One region of the Arthrobacter sp. TE12231 genome, then DNA from elsewhere that is predicted to be linked to it. Evidence: riboswitches for the same ligand, from Rfam matches in the RefSeq annotation. Region 1 holds a riboswitch; the other holds the start of a gene.
The links. Region 1 has a riboswitch for glycine ahead of gcvP (aminomethyl-transferring glycine dehydrogenase). Riboswitches for the same ligand answer to the same signal wherever they lie in the genome.
Positions count from the first base shown of each region.

Region 2: it holds a riboswitch for glycine, as region 1 does, so the genes downstream of both, lipA (lipoyl synthase) here and gcvP (aminomethyl-transferring glycine dehydrogenase) in region 1, are expected to answer to the same signal.

Region 1 covers NZ_JBSSFS010000001.1:3,441,113-3,452,946, reverse strand. Annotated here, with positions in the region: gene ACVWYS_RS15440 (flagellar biosynthesis protein FlhA) at 1-90, shown strand, start outside; gene ACVWYS_RS15435 (hypothetical protein) at 68-1,399, shown strand; gene ACVWYS_RS15430 (carbon storage regulator) at 1,409-1,657, shown strand; gene flgN (flagellar export chaperone FlgN) at 1,670-2,185, opposite strand; gene ACVWYS_RS15420 (sigma-70 family RNA polymerase sigma factor) at 2,440-3,258, shown strand; gene ACVWYS_RS15415 (Dps family protein) at 3,425-3,904, shown strand; gene ACVWYS_RS15410 (ArsR/SmtB family transcription factor) at 4,028-4,387, shown strand; gene ACVWYS_RS15405 (SRPBCC family protein) at 4,398-4,871, shown strand; gene ACVWYS_RS15400 (MFS transporter) at 4,877-6,475, opposite strand; gene ACVWYS_RS15395 (TetR/AcrR family transcriptional regulator) at 6,544-7,083, shown strand; glycine riboswitch at 7,316-7,414, shown strand; glycine riboswitch at 7,416-7,532, shown strand; gene gcvP (aminomethyl-transferring glycine dehydrogenase) at 7,572-10,460, shown strand; gene gcvT (glycine cleavage system aminomethyltransferase GcvT) at 10,473-11,606, shown strand.
Region 2 covers NZ_JBSSFS010000001.1:3,785,822-3,797,655, forward strand. Annotated here, with positions in the region: gene cycA (D-serine/D-alanine/glycine transporter) at 1-1,423, opposite strand, end outside; gene ACVWYS_RS16950 (methylenetetrahydrofolate reductase) at 1,413-2,246, opposite strand; gene lipA (lipoyl synthase) at 2,266-3,297, opposite strand; glycine riboswitch at 3,456-3,553, opposite strand; gene ACVWYS_RS16960 (FAD-dependent oxidoreductase) at 3,722-4,975, opposite strand; gene ACVWYS_RS16965 (hypothetical protein) at 5,508-5,699, shown strand; gene ACVWYS_RS16970 (gluconokinase, GntK/IdnK-type) at 5,801-8,080, opposite strand; gene manD (D-mannonate dehydratase ManD) at 8,070-9,299, opposite strand; gene uidB (glucuronide transporter) at 9,329-10,756, opposite strand; gene uidA (beta-glucuronidase) at 10,828-11,834, opposite strand, start outside.

The sequences.
Region 1 (11,834 bases):
CCGGTGCTGTCCTACCGCGAGGTGACCTCTGCCAATGTCCGGATCGAGACAGTAGGAGTCGTGCGCCATGCCGAACCGCTATCGGCTTAAGGGAGCCTCGCTCGATGAGATCCGCCGCAAGGCGGAACAGCAGTACGGGCCGGCCGCCAGGATCGTGTCCGCCGAACGGGTCAGTAGTCCCGGAATCGCCGGGCTCTTCGCTCAGGACCGCTACGAGGCCATGGTTGAGGTCCTGCCCAAGCATGAAGTCGTCACCGGCGAAGTGGTGCCCGACGCCGACATCCTCGCCGGGGCCGACGCAGACCCCGCCGCCAGCCCCGCCATTGGCACGGCCGCCGGCGGGACCCGCGCGACGGCCTCCGCAGGGAAGCTTCCCGATGCCGGGAAGTTCGACGCCGGCGCTGCCGCCGGCGCCAAGGCCGCGGCGGCTCCGTCCGCGTCCCCCGCCGGGGAGCCGGGCGGGCCGCCCGAGGGCCGGCCCGCCGTCGGACCGGCCCATCACCTTCACGGATCCGCCATCGCCGCACTGCTGGAAGAGGCAGACGCTGCTGAACTGAGCTTGCACCGGCCCGCAGCTGCAGGGGTTTCCACCGAGTCGCGGGACTTCGCCGAGATCCTGGAGCAGCTCGGCGCCGGACTGCGCGCCCCGGCGGAACCGGTGGCCGGTCCCGCGGGGCGTGCCGCCGGAACCCCCGCAGGTCCGCTTTCCGCCCCCGGAACTCCGGCAACCCAAGCTCCCGCCGTTCACGGTTCCATCGTTCACCCGCCTGCCGTTCCAGCGTCTGACGCCGGGATCCCTGCCGTTAAGGTGGCTGCCGCCCGCGACGCCGGGCGCCCCGAGACGCCGCTGGCGGCGGTCCCGGTCCCGGTCCCGGTCCCGCTGAGCGGCGTCGGCGACCTCGTGGCCCTGGTCGGGCTGGGGGACGACGCCATGGATGCCGCCCTGGCGATGTCGATGGCCGCCGGCGGTGCCGATGTGCGGACCGCCGGCGACCTCTCCGCCTACGGCCACCTGCACGTTGACGGCCGCCAAGGCGCCACGGCCGCCCGCGCGCACGCTGTGGTCACGGAGCGCACCGTCCTGGTGGCGTTCGGAATCGGCAGGGCCCGGAACACCCTGGCCCGGGTGCAGTCCGTGGCCGCGCTCTCGGCCGACCAGATCTGGGTGGTGGTTGACGCAGGGCGCAAGCATGAGGACACGGCGCGCTGGGTCGGCGTTCTCGCGGCCCAGCTCAACCTGACCGCCGTGGCGGTGGTCGGCGCCTCGGAGACCGGAACCCCGGAAAGCGTCAACGCCCTGGGACTGCCCGTGGGCTGGATCGACGCGCGCCCGGCCGGCCCTGATGTGACATGGCAGAACCGGCGGGAATCGTCCGGCGCTCCCCGCGGCGAAGGGTAGATTGAGAGGATGCTGGTACTTACACGCAAGCCGGGCGAACAGATCATGATCGGCGACGGCATCGTCATCACGGTTCTGGAAGGCCGCGGTGACGGTGTTCGCATAGGCATTGAGGCGCCCCGGGGCGTGCCGATCCAGCGCCGGGAAGTCATTGAGGCCATCGCGGCGGCAAACCTCGCCGCGGCGGAAGCCGGACCGGATACTGAAGACGCGCTGCGCGGTCTCATGCCGCCGCCCGCAGCCCCCGCCGCCGACTGAGCCGGCTCCGGATCAGTCCCGTTCCATGCCCAGGTATTGCGCCAGGAGGGGCTGGGACGTGCGCCGCACCACGGCCAGGGACCGCTCCAGGTTCCCCGCCGTAGTGAGCTGATCCAGAAGCCCGGCCGTGCCCGCCGGGCCGGGACGTCCCCGCAGCGGGAGCGCCCGCAGCGCCTGTTCGTTCACGCGGGCGGCCTCGCCGAGCCGGGCCAGGAGTCCACGCAGGGCGTCCAGATGCTCGCCCAGGATCTCGGGCCAGGGCCCGGCGGGTGCGGCCGAAATCAGTTCCACGAGCGTTGTCTGTGCCGGCAGGCCCCATTCGGCCGCCACGGCCGCAGATTCGACGCTCCGGGCCAGGGCTTCGAAGCGCAGGCGGTCCAGCACGGTTTCGACCTCGGACGCCATGAAGTTCAGCCACTCCAGATTCCCGGCGTCGACGTGCAGCCGCTGCGTTTCCAGCCTGAACAGGAGCAGCTCCAGCTGTCGCCGCTCCTGCCACAGTGCTGCGGAGAGATCACTTGCGCTCATGGGCCCCATTCCCTTGCCGCCGCCTGAACCAGAGCTGAAACAGGCGATCGCGCGGTTACCGCATTTTTGGCCAAGCTTTTTCCTGAGGGTACACGCAGATCGCGGATCAAGTGATAGGTTTCCACCATGGGTGCTGCACCCCACTATCGAACGCTGACTCCTATGGGGGGAGTACCGGTCCGTTCTTGGGTGCGGCTCTCGGCGTTTTAAGGGTCTACGACCCTTCGGATCCGGTCTCATGGGGGGACACAGTAGTGAATCGCGTGGAACGCAACGAGATGGTCACGCAGCACCTTCCGCTGGTGGGGTATCTCGTCTCAGATTTGTGCTCAAAGGCGTCACACCTTTCTCGCGATGACTTGGCCTCTGCCGGCGCTATTGCCCTGATCACCTCGGCCGATTCGTTCGATCCGGACCTCGGTGTGCCCTTCGGCGCGTTTGCGCGACGGCGCATCCTTGGCGCTTTCGCGGACGAGATGCGGGCCAGTGATTGGGCCACCCGCTCCGCCCGCCGGCGGATCAAAGAAACCATGTCCGTGCAGGAAACGCTGGCGTCCGCGCTGGGCCGCACTCCGACGGTGGACGAAATCGCGTCCGCACTGGGTGTCCAGCAAAGCGTGGTGGAGGCCGCGCTGGCCGATGCGTCCCGCACGCTGACGCCCCTCGATGAGGCCGTGGTGGACACCCTCGCCGCTGAAACCCTCTCACCCGAGCACTCCGTGCTTGCGGACGAACGGCTCCAGTACCTCCGGGCCGCCGTGAAGTCCCTGCCCGAACGGATGCGCTACGTTGTCGAGGAAATCTACTTCCGTGACCGGACGGTCAAAGACCTCGCCGCGGAACTCGGATCCACGCACGCCGCAGTATCCCAGCAGCGGTCCGAGGCCATCCGGCTAATGCGCGACGGACTGACGGCCCACTACGCCGACGACCCCGAACAGGCCTTCGAACCCCAGTCCAGGATTACCCCCCGACGCCGCAACGATTACCTCAGCCAGCTCTCCGAGGCCACTTCGGGAGGCATCACCCGGGCCATTTTTCCGCAAGGCCCGGTCCTCAACGAGGCTGTCTGAGCGGGCCCTTCACGGTTAGTCAGCCTACTTAGTAAGCTGACTGAGAAATTCCTCCCGGAACCATCGCGGCGCGGCGATGCCCTGCGGTAGCGTCGAAGATACCGGCCGGAGCGCCACCAGATGGCGCACGAGGCCTTCACTGCACCGGTTCTATCGAGGAGGACGCATGAAAGCATCACCCACACTGACGAACAACCTGCAGGCGGTTCTGGTGGACCTGATTGAACTGCATGTCCAGGGTAAGCAGGCGCACTGGAACATCGTGGGAACCAACTTCCGGGACCTCCACCTTCAGCTTGATGAAATCATCGACGCCGCCCGGGGATTCGCCGACGACCTCGCCGAGCGCATGCGCGCCCTCCACGCCCTGCCGGACGGCCGCAGCTCCACGGTTTCCAAATCCACCGCACTCGCGGAGTTCCCCGCGGGCCTGATCAACACCAAGGACGCCATCGAACGGATTGTCGCGGCCCTGGAAGCGGCCGTCGGCACAATGCGCAAGGTGCACGATGAAGTGGACGAGGAAGACCCCACCACCGCAGACCTCCTGCATGAGTTCATTGCGAAGTTTGAACAGTACGCCTGGATGGTCAATGCGGAAACCATGAAGGCCACCGCCAGCGTGACCACACCTGAAAGCAAGTAGGGGTCGGCTCCCACCGCCCGCCCTTCCCTAAAACACAGTGTCCGGCGCCGGGTTGTCCCGGCGCCGGCCGTTGCGTTTAAGCGCCCTCTTGACTTCCCTCCGGACCGGCGAATACTTAACGATGTGCTTAACAATTCAGCGGTCCGCGGTCTCAGTGAGCGGGAGCTCGACGGCGTCTTCCACGCGCTCGCCGACTCCACCCGCCGCGCAATCGTGGTCCGGCTCTGCGACGGGCCGGCTTCGGTCTCGCAGCTGGCCGCGCCGTTCGGGATGAGCCTGCCCGCCGTTGTGCAGCACCTGCAGGTCCTGGAAGCCAGCGGCCTGATCCGCAGCGAAAAGATCGGCAGGGTCCGCAGCTGCAGCATCGACCCTGTCACAGTCCGGCGCGCAGAGGACTGGCTGGGCCAGCGCCGGACGCCGGGGGAGCGCCGCCTCGACCGGCTGGAGCAATTCCTGGATCCCAGCCTCCACACTGAGCAATGAGGAGTCCGTCATGAGTGTCCCCGTTACGCACGCGAGTTTTTCCCTGGAGCGCCGGCTGAACGCACCGCCGTCGCGCGTCTTTGCCGCGTTTGCCGACCATGCCAGCAAGAAGAAGTGGTTTGGCGGTCCGCCGGAGTGGTACCAGGGCGAATCCAGCCTCGACTTCCGGGAGGGCGGCCGCGAGACCGACGTCGGAGGTCCGGTGGGCAGCTGGGTTTCGACCATGCATGCCATCTACCACGACATCGTCGAGAACGAGCGGATCGTTTACAGCTACGAAATGCTGCTCGATGGACGACGCATGTCCGTCTCGCTCAGTACGGTCGAACTCGAGCCCGACGGCGACGGCACCCTGCTGACCTTGACCGAGCAGGGCGCCTTCTTCACCGGGTCCCCGGAAAGTGACGGGGCTCAGGTCGCCGGGCGCAAGGAAGGCACGGGCGAGCTCCTTGACGCCCTGCAGAAGTACGTCGACGGCAACTGAGCCTGCTACTTGGCCTTCGGCACCGTACGGAGCACGATCGCGGCCAGGACGCAGGCCCCGGACATCAGGACCAGTGCGATGGCGGCCGTGATGTGGACGCCGGAGTCGAAGGCAGTACGCGCGGCCGACGTCACGGATTCCGCCAGGGGAGCGGGGAGCATCCCGGCGAGCTCCACCGCGCCGGCGAGGGTTTCGCCGGCCTGGCTCGTCGCTCCGGCCGGCGCGAGCTCGGACACACCCGCGGGGAGCCGGAGGTTGCCCTGGTACGAGGCCGTGAGGATGGAGCCGAGGATCGCGGTGCCCAGCAGGGACCCCACCTCATAGCCGGTCTCGGAGATCGCGGCGGCGGCCCCCGACTTGTCGGCCGGCGCGGCGCCCAGGATCAGGTCGTTGGAGATGGTCTCCGCGGCACCCACTCCCAGGCAGAGGACCATCAGGGCGGCCAGGAGCAGTGACGGCCCGTGGCTGTGGTCGCCGAACGCCACCATGAAATAGCCCGCCGCGCTCAGCAGCAGGCCGCCGGCCACGACGAAACCGGGCCGGACCTTCCGCACCAGCGGGACCACCAGCAGGCCGGCAACGACGGTGGCGATGAGGGCCGGGACCATGGCGACGCCCGAGGCCGAGGGGGACTGGCCCTCCAGCAGTTGCAGGTGCTGGGCCAGGAAGAGAATGAAGCCGTTGAAGGAGAACAGCGCCAGGACGTTGGCGATGATGGCCGTGCTGAAGATCCGGTTGCCAAAGAGGCTAACGTCGAGCATCGGCGCGGTACTGTGGCCCGTCGCGCGGGCTGTGCTGTGGCCTTCGGCCAGGTTGCGCTGGCGCCGGATAAAGACATAGCCCATCAACAGGCCGACGCCGATGCTCGCGAAGGCCTCCGGCGCCGGCCCGTGCGTGGCGAGCGCCTTGATCCCATAGACCACGGGCACCATGACCAGCAGGGACAAAATGATGCTGGGCGCGTCCACGCGGCCGGGCTTCGGATCTCGGGATTCCGGGATCAGCCCCGGCCCGAGCAGCAGCAGCGGCAGGATGATCGGCACCGCGACCAGCAGGACGGCGCCCCACCAGAAGTGTTCCACGAGCCAGCCGCCGGCAATCGGGCCGAGGGCGGCACCGCCGGAGAAGCCCGCGGCCCAAATGGCCACCGCCAGGCGGCGCCGGTTGGGCTGGGGAAAGATGTTGCGGATCAAGGAGAGCGTAGAGGGCATGAGCATGGCGCCGAAGAGGCCTAGCCCCGCGCGGCCGGCGATCAGCCATTCGGCGCTCGGGGCGAACGCCGTCGCGGCCGAAACCGCGGCAAAACCCGCGCTGCCCACGAACAACAGCCTGCGGCGGCCGATCCTGTCGCCCAGGCTGCCCATCGCGACGAGCAGCCCGGCCAGGACCAGGGGGTAGGCGTCGATGATCCAGAGCAGCTGGACGCCGGAGGCGGACAGGCTGCGGGCGATGGCCGGCAGGGCGAAGGTCAGAGCGGTGTTGTCCACGGCCACGAGCAGAACGGGGAACATCAGCAGGGCCAGCGCCACCCAGTCACGCCAGGGTGCCTGGGGCCGGGTGGCCGCCGGGTTGCTGGTGGCTGTGGTAGTCGATGTGGTGCTCATGAGTCATAACTATACCGTCTGGACGGTACAGTTAAGAAATGCGGGGCCGGACGGGCATGATGGGAAGCATGCCCAGAAAACCGGTGGCCCGCGAGGCCGTCCTCGACGCCTTTGAATCCCTGCTCATCGAAGTGGGCGAACGCGCCGCGACGCTGGACGCCGTCGCCCGGCGGGCCGGCGTCTCCAAGGGCGGCCTGCTCTACCACTTCCCGACCAAGGAGGCGATGATCTCGGTCCTGCTCGAACGGCTGGACCGGCATCTGGCCGCGGATGTCGCCGCCATGGCCGCGGCTCCGGAAGGCGCGGCGGCGTACTTCATCAAGTCCTCGGTATGGGCGGACACGCCCATGGACCGGGTTTTCGTGGCGGCCACCCGGCTCGCCGAGGTGGCGCACGAGGAAACCCAGCGCCGCTTCGCCGCAGGCCAGGCGAGCTGGCTGGAACTGCTGGCGGCCGACGTCGGGCCCGCCATGGCGAAGGCGGTCCTGTACATGGGGGACGGGCTGTACTTCAACGCCATGCTCGGACGGGGGCCCGCCGGTCCGCCCGCTGAAATCGAGGCAGACGTCGAGGGCCTCCTGGCCGCCGTCGAGAAGCTGCGCCGCTGAGGCCCTGAACTGCTCGCGCTGCGACCTCCGAGTCCGCCGAAGTCGCCGGAAGAGTGCGAGTTCGCTCGAACGTTACGGCGACCCGGCACGTTTCCGGCGAATTCGCGGTGCCGCCGCTCCTCGTAACGTGGGGCCGAAGGCGGGCGGGAGTTTGCGGACGCGCGCCCGGCATAGGACAATGATTGTTGTGACTGTTGTCACCCCCGATTGAACACCCAATTGAATACGCCTTTGATCTGCGGCGGGAGAGTCCTGCAAGTAGGTACAAGCAGGCGCCGTAGGAGCAAATCCTCCCCAGGAATCTCTCAGGCCCACGTACCGCCGCGGCAAGGCACCTCTGGAAAGTGGCAGGCTGTCCTCGACACGCTGTGCTCACCGACGGTGCAAGCGAAGCCCTCTTATACGCACGGCTGCGCGGAAACTCTCAGGTCCAATACAGAGCGGGGAGGAACCCGAATCAATGTGGCGTACCCAGCGCCGCCTGAGTTATGGAGTTCCTTGTGACTGTTACCCCAGCCTCCACGTCCTTCGTCGACCGGCACATCGGTGCCCGTCGCCAGTCCGACGTCGACGCCATGCTGAAGGCTGTCGGCTACGACACCGTCGACGCCCTTGTGGACACCGCCGTTCCGAAAGACATCCGCCAGGACTCCGACCTCGCTCTCGGCGCGGCCCTGAGCGAAGTGGAAGTCCTCGCCGAGCTGCGCAAGCTGGCCGGCAAGAACAAGACGGCCGTGCAGATGATCGGGCAGGGCTATTACGACACCGTGACCCCGGCCGTGATCCGCCGCAACATCCTCGAGGCCCCGGCCTGGTACACCGCGTACACGCCCTACCAGCCGGAAATTTCCCAGGGCCGGCTCGAGGCGCTGCTGAACTTCCAGACCATGGTCCAGGACCTCGTCGGCCTGCCGATCGCCAACGCCTCGCTGCTGGACGAAGCCACCGCCGTCGCGGAAGCCGTGCTGATGATGCGCCGCGCCAACAAGAACAAGGAAGCGCACGACGGAAAGACCGTCCTCGACGCCGACTGCCTCCCGCAGACCATCGCGATCGTCAAGGGCCGCGCCGAAGCCCTCGGCTTCGAGGTCGAGGTCGCCGATCTGTCCAAGGGCCTGCCGGAAGGCGTCATCAACGGCGTCGTCCTGCAGCAGCCGGGCGTCTCCGGCCGGGTGTTTGACCACAGCGCCGTGATCGCCGAGGCCAAGGAGCGCGGCGCGCTCGTCACGGTCGCCGCCGACCTCCTGTCCCTGACCCTGATCACGTCCCCGGGCGAGCAGGGCGCGGACATCGCCGTCGGCTCCGCCCAGCGCTTCGGCGTGCCGCTGTTCTTCGGCGGTCCGCACGCTGCCTACATGGCCGTCCAGAAGGGCCTCGAGCGCTCCATGCCCGGCCGCCTCGTGGGTGTCTCCAAGGACAACGCCGGCGTCCCCGCCTACCGTCTGGCCCTGCAGACCCGCGAGCAGCACATCCGCCGCGAGAAGGCCACCTCCAACATCTGCACCGCTCAGGCGCTGCTGGCGATCGTGTCCTCCTTCTACGCCGTCTACCACGGCCCCGACGGACTGAAGGCCATCGCGCAGACCGTCCACGGGCACGCCAAGACCATCGCCGCTTCCCTGAAGGCCGCGGGCCTGGACGTGCTGCACACCTCCTTCTTCGACACCATCACCGTCTCCGTGCCCGGCAAGGCCGCGGAAATCATCGCGGCCGCCGACGCCAAGGGCATTAACCTGCGCGCCATCGACGCCGACACTGTCGGCATCTCCGCCGATGAAGCCACGACGGCGGGCATCGTCGCCGACGTCGTCGCCGCCTTCGGGGCCACCGTGGTGGATTCCGTAGATGGCTTCGTCCTGGACGCCGCCGTCGAGCGGACCTCCGACTACCTCCAGCACCCGGTGTTCAACACCCACCGCTCCGAGACCCAGCTGCTGCGCTACATCCGCCGCCTCTCAGACCGCGACCTCGCGCTGGACCGCACGATGATCCCGCTGGGTTCCTGCACCATGAAGCTGAACGCCACGGCCGAGATGGAAGCGATTTCCTGGCCGGAATTCGCCTCCATTCACCCCTTCGCCCCGGAATCCCAGACCGCCGGCTGGCGCGAACTCATCGAGGACCTCGAAGCCCAGCTGACCGAGATCACCGGTTACGACCAGGTCTCCATCCAGCCCAACGCCGGATCCCAGGGCGAGCTCGCAGGCCTGCTGGCCATCCGCGGCTACCACCTCTCCCGCGGCGACGCCCAGCGCAACATCTGCCTCATCCCGGCCTCGGCGCACGGCACCAACGCCGCCTCGGCCGTGCTGGCCGGCATGAAGGTCGTTGTCGTGGCCACCGCCTCCGACGGCACGATCGACCACGCCGACCTGCAGGCCAAGATCGAGCTGCACAAGGACGCGCTCTCCGCGATCATGATCACCTACCCCTCCACCCACGGGGTGTACGACGCCGACGTCCGCGAGGTCTGCGACGCCGTCCACGCCGCTGGCGGCCAGGTCTACATCGACGGCGCCAACCTCAACGCCCTCGTCGGGCTGGCCCAGCCGGGTATGTTCGGCGGCGACGTCTCGCACCTGAACCTGCACAAGACCTTCTGCATCCCGCACGGCGGCGGCGGCCCCGGCGTCGGCCCGGTCGCGGCCAAGGCACACTTGGCACCCTTCATGCCGGGCAACGCTGCGGACCCGGCCAACGGCGCCGACGGCACCCCGATCTCCGCCTCCCGCTACGGCTCGGCCGGCGTGCTGCCGATCTCCTGGGCCTATGTGAAGCTCATGGGCGGCCAGGGCCTCACCGAAGCCACCAAGTCGGCCCTCCTGGCAGCGAACTACATCGCGGCCCGCCTGAACGACTCCTTCCCGGTGCTCTACACCGGCGAAGGCGGCCTGGTTGCCCACGAGTGCATCCTGGACCTGCGCGAGCTCACGGCCAAGACCGGCGTGACCGCCGAGGACGTCGCCAAGCGTCTCATCGACTACGGCTTCCACGCCCCCACCCTGGCGTTCCCGGTGGCCGGCACCCTGATGGTGGAGCCCACCGAATCCGAGGACCTCGGCGAGATCGATCGTTTCATCACGGCCATGGTCGCCATCCGCGCCGAAATCGACCAGGTGGCCCACGGTGACTTCACCGTGGAGCACAGCCCGCTGCGCAACGCGCCGCACACCGCCGCCGCGGTGATCAGCACCGACTGGACCCGCGAGTACCCGCGCGAGCAGGCCGTCTTCCCGGTCCACACGCTCAAGCAGGACAAGTACTTCCCGCCGGTCGGCCGGATCGACGGCGCCGCGGGCGACCGCCACCTGATCTGCTCCTGCCCACCCCTCGAAGCCTTCGAGGACCACTCCGACGACTCCGCCTCCGCCAACTAAGGACAGCCAACGATGACTGAGAATTACACGGCCCTGTACGAAGAGCACAAGAAGCTCGGCGCCTCCTTCACGGACTTCGGCGGCTGGCAGATGCCCCTGAAGTACAGCTCCGAACTCGCCGAGCACCACGCCGTCCGCAACTCCGCGGGCCTGTTCGACCTCTCCCACATGGGCGAAGTCTGGGTCACCGGCCCGGACGCCGCGGCCTTCCTCGACTACGCCCTGGTCGGCAAGATCTCCGCCATGGCGATCGGCAAGGCCAAGTACTCGCTGATCTGCAACGAGGACGGCGGCATCATCGACGACCTCATCACCTACCGCCGTGGCGAGCAGAAGTTCCTGGTGGTCCCCAACGCGGGCAACGCCAAGGTGGTCGCAGCTGCCATGGCTGAGCGCGCTGCAGGCTTTGAGGTCACCGTCCAGGACGCCTCCGCCGAAACCTCGCTGATCGCCGTGCAGGGTCCCAAAGCGGAGGCCATCCTGCTCCGCCTTGTCCCGGCCGCGCAGCACGAGCTCGTCACCGGCCTGAAGTACTACGCCGCCGTCGAGGTGCCCTTCATGGTCGGCGGCGCCAGCCAAGACCTCTTGCTGGCCCGCACCGGCTACACCGGCGAAGACGGCTTCGAGATCTTCGTGGACAACCACGACGCCGCAGCCCTTTGGCAAGCGCTCATCGCCATCGCCGAGGACGGCGAGCTGACCCCCGCTGGCCTCGCCTCCCGCGACTCCCTGCGGCTCGAGGCCGGCATGCCGCTCTACGGCAACGAACTCTCGCTCGAAGGCGACCCCTTCGCCGCGGGACTGGGCCCCGTCGTCGCGCTGTCCAAGGAAGGCGACTTCATCGGCAAGGCGGCCCTGGCCGCCAAGAAGGAAGCCGGCGCCGGCTCCACCACGGGCCGCAAGCTCGTCGGTCTCAAGGGCCTCGGACGCCGGGCAGGCCGCGGCCACTACCCGGTCCTCAAGGACGGCAACGTGGTGGGCGAGGTCACCTCCGGCCAGCCCTCACCCACTTTGGGCTACCCGGTTGCCATGGCCTACGTCGATGTTGAGTTCACCGAACCCGGCACGGCCTTGGACATCGATCTTCGCGGCAAGACGGAGCCCTTCGAAGTTGTCGCACTGCCGTTCTACAAGCGCCAAAAGTAGCCCGGCTGGGTCGGTCCCGGAGCCGTGTGCCTCACCGGTGCCCGGCTCCGGGGCTGGCTGGCCCCAGTTTTCACGCGTGCTCGCTCGTTCCTCGCTTAGACGCACGCTTTCGAAAACCGCGGCCGGCCAACCCCTTGGGGGCACGTCACCTTTGAGACCACGCCCTGGAACCGGAGCAACGGGAACAAGCGCCTTCGAACACCAAGGGTGCTGGGGGATGAGCCGCCT
Region 2 (11,834 bases), 340 kb from region 1:
TGTCCCGGGCGAGTTCGGCCTGGAACGTCGCGTAGCGGGCTAGGTGCGTGGGGCGGCGGCGCAGGATGTACCATGCGATGCCGAGCAAAATGAACCAGACCGGGGTGAATAGCAGGGCCGTGAGCGTGTCAGGCTGGGTGGTCAGCGTCCAGAGCACGAAACCGAAGAAAGCGAAGACAACCCAGACCATGGCAATGCCGCCGGGCATCTTGAACTTGGAGGCGTCGTGCAGCTGCGGGCGGCGCCGGCGGAAGGCGATGTAGCTGGCCAGGATGATGGACCACACGAAGACAAAGCAGACAGCGGACACGGTGGTCACCATGTCGAAGGCCTTGCCGATGTCCTGTCCCGCGTACATCAGCACCACGCCGGAGAGCAGCAGTACGCAGGAGAGGAACAGGGCGTTCTGCGGGACCTTCCGCCGGGAGAGCCCGCCGAACACGCCGGGAGCGTCACCTTCCTGGGCCAGTCCGTACACCATGCGTGAAGTGGAGTAGATGCCGGAGTTGGCCGAGGACATCGCCGAGGTCAGGACCACCAGGTTCACCACGGTGGCGGCGGCACCCAGGCCGGCCAGTGAGAACATGGCGATGAAGGGGCTGTGGCCGGCCTGGAACTGGGTCCACGGAATGACGGACATCAGGATGATCAGGGCGCCCACATAGAAGAGCAGCACACGGATGGGAATGGAGTTGATCGCCTTGGGCAGATTCTTCTCCGGGTCCTTGGCCTCGGCAGCCGTGGTGCCCACCAGCTCAATGCCCACAAAAGCGAACACGGCAATCTGGAAACCGGCCACGAAGCCCATGAATTCATTCGGGAAGAAGCCGCCGTGACTCCACAAGTTGCTGAAACTGGCCGGTCCGGCGTCGGAGCTGAACCCGCTGAAAATCATGAACAGACCCACCACGATCAGTGCCGCGATGGCGATAATCTTGATCAGCGCGAACCAGAACTCCGTCTCGCCGAACGCCTTCACCGTGGCCAGATTCAGCAGCAGCAGGATGGCGATGGTAACCAGGCCGGGGATCCACAAAGGTAGCGCCGGCCAGAGTTCCTGCGAGTAGCCCGCAATGGCGATGACATCCGCAATCCCGGTGATCACCCAGCAGAACCAGTAGGTCCAGCCGGTGAAGAAACCTGCCCAGGGGCCCAGTAGGTCCGCGGCAAAGTCGCTGAAGGACTTGTAGTTCAGGTTGCTCAGCAGCAGTTCGCCCATCGCCCGCATGACAAAGAACAGCATGAAGCCGATGATCATGTACACGAAGATGACGGAGGGTCCGGCCGCCGAAATCGTCTTGCCCGAGCCCATGAACAGGCCGGTGCCGATGGCGCCGCCGATCGCAATTAGCTGGATGTGCCTGTTGCTGAGCTGCCGCTCAAGGTGCGGTTCCTGGTGGGAAGTTACGACTCTAGTTGTCACGTGTTGCCCTTCGAATCAATGCCGGCTGAAGTGCTGCTGGGGTTAACGCTTGATCAGGCCCGTCAGGGACCGCGTCAAGGTTGTTGAAGCTGTAGAGATGGATGCCCGCGATGCTGCCGGGCTGGCTTTGCAGACCCGTCACCAGACTCTGGGGCGAGTACCTGTCCCCGCTCAGGAGCTTGCGCGCCAACGGCCCCTTGCGGCTGAGGAACTTCAGGGAACTTCCGACGCCGATCTGCGCGGCGAGGGAAACCAGCTTGGTCCGCGGGACGGCCCCGGCCACCCCGGCCCAGACGGGCAGTTGCACGCCTTCCCGGCGGAGGAGCGCCGCGTAGTCAAGGATTTTCGGCGCGGAGAAGCACATCTGCGTGACGACATGCGTGGCCAGGTGCTGCTTGGCCAGCAGGGCGTCCACGAGGTCCAGGGCACCCACAGCGGGGTGTCCCTCCGGGTAGCCCGCAACGCCTGCCCGCATCACTCCGCCGGTGTACTGCGCGATGTCTTCCAGCACCGGGAGGGCGGACCCGTACGGACCCGCCTGCTGCTTCCGGTCTCCGCCGATCACGAACACCTCACCGATGCCGGCAACATTGCAGTCGCGGAGGATTTCGGTCAGCTCGACACGACCAGGCAGGCTCCGCGCCGCGAGGTGCGGAATGACGGAGTAGCCGTGCAGGCTAAGCTGCACCGCGGCACGCATGGTCCGCTCGATGCCGTGGTGGGGCAGGCACGTGACGGTAAGCGTGGTGCTCAAGGGCACCAGGGCCGTGACCTGCTCCACGATTCCCTCTGAAGGGATGATTTCGATTCTGGTGGGGATCATCGTTAGTCCTCTGCAGGTGTCAGACGCCGGCGTGCGCGGCGAGGATGGAGCTGGCTTCCTGGCGGGTGCTGCCGGAGCTTTCGATGTGGGCGAGTTGGGCCGGGATTTCCCAGCCCTTCTTGCGCATCGCGGTGGCCCAGAGCCGGCCGGCGCGGTAGGAGGAGCGCACCAGGGGTCCGGACATGACGCCCAGGAAGCCGATCTCGTCCGCTTCCTGCTGCAGGTCCACGAATTCCTGCGGCTTGACCCAGCGGTCCACCGGCAGGTGCCGTTCGGACGGGCGCAGATACTGGGTGATCGTGATGAGGTCGCAGCCGGCCTCGTGCAGGTCCCGCAGGGCCTCGGAAATCTCGTCGCGGGTCTCGCCCATGCCCAGGATCAGGTTGGACTTGGTCACCATGCCGTGCTTCCGGCCCTGGGTGATGACGTCCAGGGACCGCTCGTAGCGGAACGCGGGACGGATCCGCTTGAAGATCCGCGGCACGGTTTCGACGTTGTGGGCGAAGACCTCGGGCTTGGAGTCGCAGATCGCCTCGATGTGCTCGGGCTTGCCGGAGAAGTCCGGGATCAGCAGTTCGACGCCGGTGCCCGGGTTCAGCTCGTGGATCTTGCGGACCGTCTCGGCGTAGAGCCAGACGCCCTCGTCGGCGAGGTCATCGCGGGCCACCCCGGTCACGGTGGCATAGCGCAGGGCCATGGACTGCACCGAGCGGGCCACCTTGGTGGGCTCGAAGACGTCCACCGGGGAGGGCTTGCCGGTGTCGATCTGGCAGAAGTCGCAGCGGCGCGTGCATTCGGAGCCGCCGATCAGGAAGGTGGCTTCCTTGTCTTCCCAGCATTCGAAGATGTTGGGGCAGCCGGCCTCTTCACACACCGTGTGGAGGCCTTCCTTCTTGACGAGGTTCTTGAGCTGGACGAACTCGGGGCCCATCTGGACCTTGGCCTTGATCCATTCCGGCTTACGCTCCACCGGTGTGGCCGCATTGCGCTGCTCAATGCGCAGCAATTTCCGGCCATCTGGAAAGGTGGGAGGGGACGACTGAATGGCCATGAAGGAACTCCATAATTCAGGTGGCATTTTGGGTGCCACGATGATTCGGGTTCCTCCCCGCTCTGTATTGGACCTGAGAGTTTCCGCAGACCCTGCTGTTACAGGGTGCCGCTTGCACCGTCGGTGAGTCCGGTGACCGGACTGCTTTCCAGAGTTGCCTCGCCGCGGCGGTACGTGGGCCTGAGAGATTCCTGGGGAGGATTTGCTCCTACGGCGCCTGCTGAACGTACCGGCAGGACTCTCCCGCCGCAGATCAAAAGCATGTATGACTTGTCGTGATACTGATCACACGGTAGCCCTTGACTGGACCGCACGCAAAAATTACGTCACGCGAGTCACATATTTCCTCGCCCGGCCAGCGTCCCTCTGCCATTGTGGGATGGCGGTGAAGCGCCCAATGGGGCAGTATGACCGCCCAGCGCGGCTAGGGCTGCGGCTGCGGTCGGGGTTCGGCGCGCCGGGCGAATGCCGGGGCATGCTCGGGCCGCGGACCAAAGGCAATAAACCGGGGAATGATGGTGCGGACCGCTGGAACGCGCCGGGCCACGAACAGCGCCGCGGCTGGAACTTTTGTCCGCTTCCCGGACATGATCGGGCCGAAGATTGCCCGCTGCATCACCCTCTGGGCAGTCTGCACAATGACGGTGGGCAACCGCCGCCGTCGTTCGACTTTCTTGAGGTCTGCCGTGGTCACATGGCCCCGGAGCAGTGCGGGGGCAAGGGACTCGGCGGCGGCCGCGGCGTCCTGGATCGCGAGGTTGATTCCGACGCCGCCGGCCGGGGACATGGCATGCGCGGCGTCGCCGATGCACAGCATGCCGTTGATGTACCACCGGTGCAGCCGGTTCAGGCGCACGTCCAGCCAGTGGAGGTCATCGAGGGAACGGATGGCGTCAACGCGGTCGGCGAGGTCCGGGCGCAGCGCCGCGACCCGGCGTCGGAATCCCTCGACGCCTTCCGCGCGGATCCGGGCGTCGGTGCCTTTCGCGGCGAGGTAGCCCATTTGGTAGTAGTCATTGCGGAACAAGGCCAACAGCGCCTCGCCGGGTCCGAATGCCGGCACGAGCCCGGCCACCTCGCCTGCTTCGGAAGGGTTCCGGGGCAGCCGGAACCACCAGGTGTCGAAAGGCACCGGAAACTCCTTCGGCGCGAGGCCGGCCTCGGTGCGGAGCACGGAATGGCGTCCGTCCGTCGCGACGACCAGGTCCGCCAAGAGTTCGCCGTGAGTGCCGTCCGGGGTCCGGAAGCGGATTCCGCGGACACGGCCCCCGTTGCGGACCAGCCCGGTGGCGGTGTGGCTCATCAGCAGGGTGAACCCCGGTTCCTCGGCCGCGGCGGCGCCGAGGAAATTCAGGAAATCCCACTGCGGCATCATGGCGATGTAGTTGTACGGCGGCGGCAGCGCATCAAAATCACCCATGGTCACGGGCGGCCCGCCGGGAACCGGAAAAGCAACATTCTTCAGGCGACTCTGCGGCAGCCGGCGGAATTCCTGGCCGAGGCCGAGTTCGTCAATCAGCCGGATGGTGGAGGGGTGCACCGTGTCGCCGCGGAAATCCCGCAGGAAGTCCGCATGCTTCTCCAACACCGTGACCCGCACCCCGGCCCGGGCCAGGAGCAGGCCCAGCATCATCCCCGCAGGCCCGCCGCCCACCACCGCGCATCCGGTCTTCTCCATGGCCCCCACGCTACGCCTGCGACGGGCGCCGCGGGAGTGGTTTTCGCGTCGGTTTTTCGTGTGCGCTACGGCTTCAGACTGGCGCTACGGGGATCCGCGTAGCGCCGGTCCGAAACCGCAGCGGCGGCCCGGCTGGAGGGCTCAGAGCCGGGTCAACAACTACAACGTCATCTGGCGGGCTCAGCACTGGGTCTTGCAGAACTGCGACGACTAGCCGGCCGATAGCCAGCCTCCGCGCGTAGGAACTGCCCCGGCATCTGTCATGGGCCCGGGGCTTTTCTTTACCCGCGAGGGCGGTCGGGGCCCATTCCGGCTCCAGGAATTGCTCGGGGGAGAACAGCAGTGGGCACAGCGCCTGGGGTTCTGATCAGGGTGATGATGACGGCATGGCTCATGGCGCCGCCGGTGTGGTGCCCAAGCGCGCCTCCTCGGCGGCGTGGGTGTGTTACGGGTGCGGGAAAACTGCGGAAACATTGCGTGTAGACTCACGGCACCGCACATGGGGTGCGGAGCAGCATTCTTTGGGGGGAACGTGGCTGAGAAACTCACACATTTGGATGACCGACACGATCGGGTCGTTGAGCACTACGAAATGCCGGCGCTTATCGAGCGGATCCAGAATGTGTTGGATGTCAACGGCGTCCTGACCGTTGCGGACTACCGCAGAGAACTTACGGCAGCCCGCAACGATGCGCAGGAGCACTCGGCCAGCTACGACGCCTAGGACACGTAGGCGAACGGGATATTGCCGACTCCCTGCGGACTGGTGCCATTCAGTCGGCAGAGAGCCTGCTCTAAAACCTCTAGAATCCCAGGTAAAAGGGCTCAGAGCCGGGTGTCGAAGGAGTCGCAGAAGACGTTCTCGTTGAACGTGCCCTGGAACTCCGATTTGCCCTGGATCTTCTCGATGGCAGCCCGGATGGCCTCCGGCGTGCCCGCGTGGGCGTGGATGGCCGTCTTCACCATCGGCACGTCAATGAGGTGGTTGGGCTGATTGAGCGAGACGAACACCGTGGGCACCTCGGTGGCGTACCAGGGGATCTCGGCCGCCATGGGCGTTGACCACTTGATCCGGATGGCCGCCTCCTGGGCGAAGCCTTTCACGTTGGCGAAGACGAACGCGGCGTCGTACTTCTGCGCGTAATCCCCCGTGGCTTCCTCGGAGATGACGGACATGAAGTTCACCCCGGTCTCGCCGGCAATCTGGCGCTGCTCGGCTGTCTTGAAGACATGGACTTCAAAGCCGGCTTTTTCGAGCTCGTCGCGGACCACGTCCAGATAGGCCAGCGGGTCGGCACGGGTGAAGTCCGCGCCGCCCGAGATGCCGTAGAGGCGGATGCGTTTGTGCGTCCGGGGCGTGATGGGCAGGTTGCTGGCAGTGTCCTTTACCAGGGTGACGGTCTTGTCGGCGATCTCCGCGGCAATCGCCCGGTGGGCCTCGCTCCCGATCAGCTGCAGCGCTTCGACCGGCGGGACGAGGGATTCCCGCGCGGCCTTGTGCAGGCCGAGTGAGGCCTTCAGTCCCAGAATCCGGCGCAGGGCGTCCTGCAGCCGTGCTTCCGTGATGACCCCGGACTTGTACCCCTCGAGCATGTACCCGAAGTCCTCGGCCGGGTTCCGGAAGAACAGGAACATGTCGCACCCGGCGGCAATGGTGGCAGGGACGAGCTCGCTGCGCTTCATGGCCTGGGTGAGGCCGATCATCTGGGACGCGTCGGTCAGGACGAGCCCGTTGAAGCCGAGCTCGCCGCGGAGCAGGTCCTGCAGTAGCTCGGGCGCCAGGGTCGCGGGCAGGATGTCCTCCGCCGCCAGCCCGGGGCGGAAATGCCGTGACAAGTCCGGCGCACCGATGTGGCCGACCATGATCGACTGCACCCCGTGCCCGATCATCTCCCGGTACACGTGCCCGTAGGTCCGGTTCCACTCCTCGTAGCCGAAGGTGTTGTAGGAGGTGACCACGTGCTGATCGCGTTCGTCCAGACCATCACCCGGGAAGTGCTTCATGGCGCACACGGTGGGCGATTCGCTGATGCCGTCGAAGTATTCCTTGGCCCGTTCCACCACGATCTCCGGGGTGTTGCCGAAGGCACGGGTGGAGATGACGGTGTTCCGCCAGTTGTAGTGGATGTCCACGATCGGCGCGAAGGCCCAGTTGCAGCCCAGCGCCGCGGTCTCCACACCGGCCACGCGCCCCATCTGGCGGGCGATGTCCTTGTCCGGGTGCGAGCCCGCCTGCAGGTGCGTCGAGACGAACGTCCCGTCGTCGCAGCTTCCGGCTCCCCCCATTTCCGGGTTGGAGGCCACCAGCAGCGGGATGCGGGTCTTGGATTGCGCGTAGCGGATGTGTTCCTGCACGGCGGCGGCGGGGCCGGGCCGGTAGCGCATGCCGCCCACGTGATACTGCTCCAGGACACCGTCGAGGTATTCCTGGGAGTAGTCGTTGTTGTGGTTGATGAACAGCTGCCCGATCTTTTCCTCGAGCGACATCGAGTCGATGGTCGAGTCCACCCATGCAACGGCGGCGTCGTCGAGGTTGAACGGAGCGGCCTTCAGGTCCACAAGGAACCGGGTGGCATCGACCTGCCGGCCGCCGAGGGCCGCTACAGCTTCGTCAACGATCTGCTTCACTGGCGTGGCGATGTCCACTACAACACTCTTTTCGTCGGCCTGGAGTTCTTCGAGGGTTTCCAACTGCGATTCCAGCAGTGAGAGCGGCATGAAGTGCCCCGGACGCGCGGCCATGCGGCTGCTGAGCAGTTCCCGGCTCCCGTGCAGGTGCACGAACACCACGGAGGGATCGCCGCTGCGGATGATGTCCCGGTAGGCGCGCTTGAGCGCGCTGCACGCGATGATCAGGCCAGCGTCCGACGCCGCGAAGCGCCTGCCGATTTCGGCCAGCCACGGTGCCCGGTCGTCGTCGTTCAACGGAGTGCCCGAAGCCATCTTGTCGATGTTCGACTGCGGGTGCAGTGAGTCGCCGTCGAGGAATTCCGCGCCGAGGCGCTCGGCGATGGCCGCGCCCACGGTGCTCTTGCCGCAACTCGTCACACCCATCACCACAATGTGGCGGGGGGCGGAGCCGGCGGGGTTCAGCTCACCAGTCATGAACGGTGCCGTCGACGAGGCGGTTGTAGGGCAGGTAGGCCTGCTGGTACGGGAAGGCCGCCGCGGCTTCCTCGTTGAATTCGACGCCGATGCCGGGCTTGTCGCCCGGGTGCAGGTAGCCGTCCACGAACGTCATGGACTGCTCGAAGACCTCGTTGGTCTTGTCCGAGTGCTGCATGTATTCTTGGATGCCGTAATTGTGGATGGCCAGCCCGACGTGCAGCTGCGCGGCGAACCCGACCGGGGAGATGTCAGTGGGGCCGTGGAAGCCGGACTTGATCTGGTACTGCGCGGCGAAGTCCATGACCTTCTTCAGCGGCGAAATCCCGCCGAAGTGCGTGGACGCGGCCCGGACGTAGTCGATCAGCTGTTCCTTGATGATCGTCTGGTAGTCATACACGGTGTTGAAGATTTCACCGATGGCCAGCGGGGTGGTGGTGTGCTGGCGGACCAGGCGCAGGGCCTCCTGGTTTTCGGCCGGGGTGCAGTCCTCGAGCCAGAAGAGGTCGTAGGGTTCCAGCGCCTTGCCGAGCTTGGCGGCCTGGATCGGGGTCATCCGGTGGTGCCCGTCGTGCAGCAGCGGGATTTCCGGGCCGAACTCGTTGCGCACGGCCTCGAACACGGTGGGCAGGTGGCGCAGGTAGGCGCGGGTGTCCCAGTCCTCTTCCTGCGGGAACGCCCCACGGCCGGCGGGCTCGTAGTCGTACCGCTCCCCCGAGGCCTGTGCCTGCGCGGCGACCCCGTAAACGGCCTTGATGCCGGGGATGGCGGTCTGGATCCGGATGGACTTGTACCCGAGCTCCAGGTGCTCGCGGACGGAATCGAACAGGGAGGGAATGTCCGCGCCGGAGGCGTGGCCGTAGGCGCGCAGCCCGTTCCGGGACGCGCCGCCGAGGAGCTGGTAGACCGGCATCCCGGCCAGCTTGCCCTTGATGTCCCACAGGGCCATGTCGACGGCGGCGATCGCGGCCATCGTGACCGGGCCGCGGCGCCAGTAGGAGCTCCGGTACAGGAACTGCCAGGTGTCCTCGATCCGGTGCGGGTCCTTGCCGATCAGCAGCTGCGCGACGTGCTCCTTCAGGTAGGCGGCCACGGCGAGCTCGCGGCCGTTGAGGGTGGCGTCGCCGATGCCGGTGACGCCGTCTTCTGTGGTGATCCGCAGGGTCACGAAGTTCCGGGAGGGGCTGGTCACGAAGACTTCAGCGGCAATGATTTTCACAACAGGTCCTTGTCTGGGTGGTGGGTGGCTTAGTTGCTGGGGGCCAGCGGTGCGGCATCGGCGGGAACGGTGCCGTCGGCGTCGTTCCGGGAGGTTCCGACGGCGATTCCGACGGCGCTGCCGGCACCGGCGGTGCGGCGGGCCTGGATTTCGGTGAGGATCCGGGCGTGCATGGTGTCGGTGAGCGTGTACTTGGCCATCACGAGCACGGCCAGGATGGTCATGATGGCAGGCAGTGCGCCGGCGGCCAGCTGGATGCCGAAGACGGCGTCGGGGGTCTGGACGGCGCCGGATTTGTAGCCGCCCAGGGCCAGGGCATAGGCCGCGAGCGCTCCCCCGACGGCCTGGCCGGTCTTGCGGGTGAAGGAGAACAAGGCGTAGGTGATGCCCTCGGTCCGGACGCCGGTCTTCCATTCGCCGTATTCGACGGTGTCGGCTTCGAGGGCCCACACCACGATGTTGACCGCGAGGACGCCCACGAGGCTGATGACCAGGCCGCTGAAACCGATCCAGACCTGGCTTGCCGGGGTGAAGAAGACGATGGCGCCCCCAATGACCGTGACCAGCGACGAGAAGATGTAGACGCGCTTCTTGCCGATGTTCCGCACCAGCTTCGGCATGAAGCCGGCCAGCACGAAGGTGAGGACGAGTTGGATGATGGAGAGCGCGGGGTACAGGTCCAGCCGCCCCAGGACATCACGGAGGTAGTAGAGCTGGACCGAAGTCAGGGCCAGGTAGCCGGTCAGGAAGAAGAAGGAGCTCAGGCACAGCATCAGCAGCGGCCGGTTGCCCCTGAGCGTGTCCATGCTCTGCTTGAACGTGACGTTGGGGACGGCGCGGTGGACCCGCTCCTTGGTGGTCAGGACGGTGAACAAGTACAGGGCTGCACCGATGACGACGAAGATCAGGGTGATGGTGGTGAACGTGGCCTGCAGGTTGGCGCCCGGCTTGATCAAAGGGGCCACGAAGATGCCCAGGGCGGAGCCGACCAGCATCCCGCCGATCATCCGGGCCGAGCCCAGCTTGGCGCGCTCGGCCGGGTCCTGGGTCATGGCGCCGGCCAGCGAGCCGTAGGGGATGTTGACCAGGCTGTAGGCCAGGCCCAGGGCGGCGTACGTGACGTAGGCGTAGAGCAGGGTGCCGGATTCGCCGAGCGCCGGGATGGAGAAGGTCGCCACGCTCAGCAGCAGCAGCGGGATGGAGCCGAACATGATGAACGGGCGGAACTTGCCGAACCGCTTGCTGTAGGTCCGGTCCACCACGCGGCCGGCGAAGACGTCGGCGAAAGCGTCGAAGATCCGCACCACCAGCAGCAGGGTGCCGGCGGCCGCGGCCGAAATCCCGGCCACGTCGGTGTAGTACACCAGCAGGAACATGGTGGCGGTGGTGAATGCGAGGTTGTTGGCAGCATCGCCGGCGCCATAGCCGATGATGCTGAGCTTGGAAAGCTTTTTCATAATTGGGCTCCTTTACCCGTTGCCGGACTCAGACCCTGGTCCGGGCCCGGCGAAAAAATGTGCGGTAAGGCCTACGCCTCGGAAGTGTTGTTCGGGGTTCCGGCCAGCGCCGTCCACCGTTTGCGCAGGGCATAGGCGGCGGGCTTGGGCCGCCTGTCCCGGGTGAAGACGCCCTTCTTGTTGCCGTCCACGCGCATGATGCCGTTGGAGGTCTGGAAGTCCGCGAAGTTCCAGACCTGCTCGCCCACCATGGCGTCCACGCGGTCGAAGACCCGGTGGTACATGGCCAAGAACGCGGCCTGGTATTCCTCGCTCCAGGGCTGTTCATAGATCGAGTGGAAACCGGGCATGGTGTCCGGTCCGTACTCGGTCATGATCATGGGCTTGCCGTACTTGGCGTCCCACTCGCGCAGTTCCTTCTCGAGGGACTGCTCGGCTGTTTCGAGGTCGCCGTTGTTGAGGTACCAGCCGTAGTAGCGGTTGAGCAGGACGACGTCGAACAGGTCCCCGAGCAGTTCCTTGTCCGGGGTGTCGAACATGACGTTGACGTAGCCGACCGGCCGGGTGGGGTCCAGCCGGCGGGTCAGTTCCGCGAGGGGCGCGAAGTATTCGCGGGCGCCCTCTTCCGAGCCGTTGGGTTCGTTGGCGATCGACCAGATGACCACGGACGGGTGGTTCTTGTCGCGGGCGACGAGCTCGGAAATCGCCTGCCGGTGGCTGGCGGCGGTGTTGGCGTCCACACCGCCCTCGACGTAGGTCTTCTTGGCAATGCCGCCGAAGACGGCGCCGAAGCCCAGGTGCAGCCCGACGGCGGCGGTTTCGTCGATCACCACGATCCCGTGCCGGTCCGCGAACTCCATGACTTCCTCGGCGTAGGGGTAGTGCGAGGTCCGGAAGGAGTTGGCACCCACCCAGTCCAGGAGCTGGAAGTCGTTGACCATCTGGGCGTTGCTGTGGCCCTTGCCGATGGCCACGTGGTCCTCGTGCATGCCGAAGCCGGTGAAATAGAAGGGCTCGCCGTTGATGAGGAATTCCTTGCCGTGGACTTCCACGGTGCGGACCCCGACGGGCAGGGTGT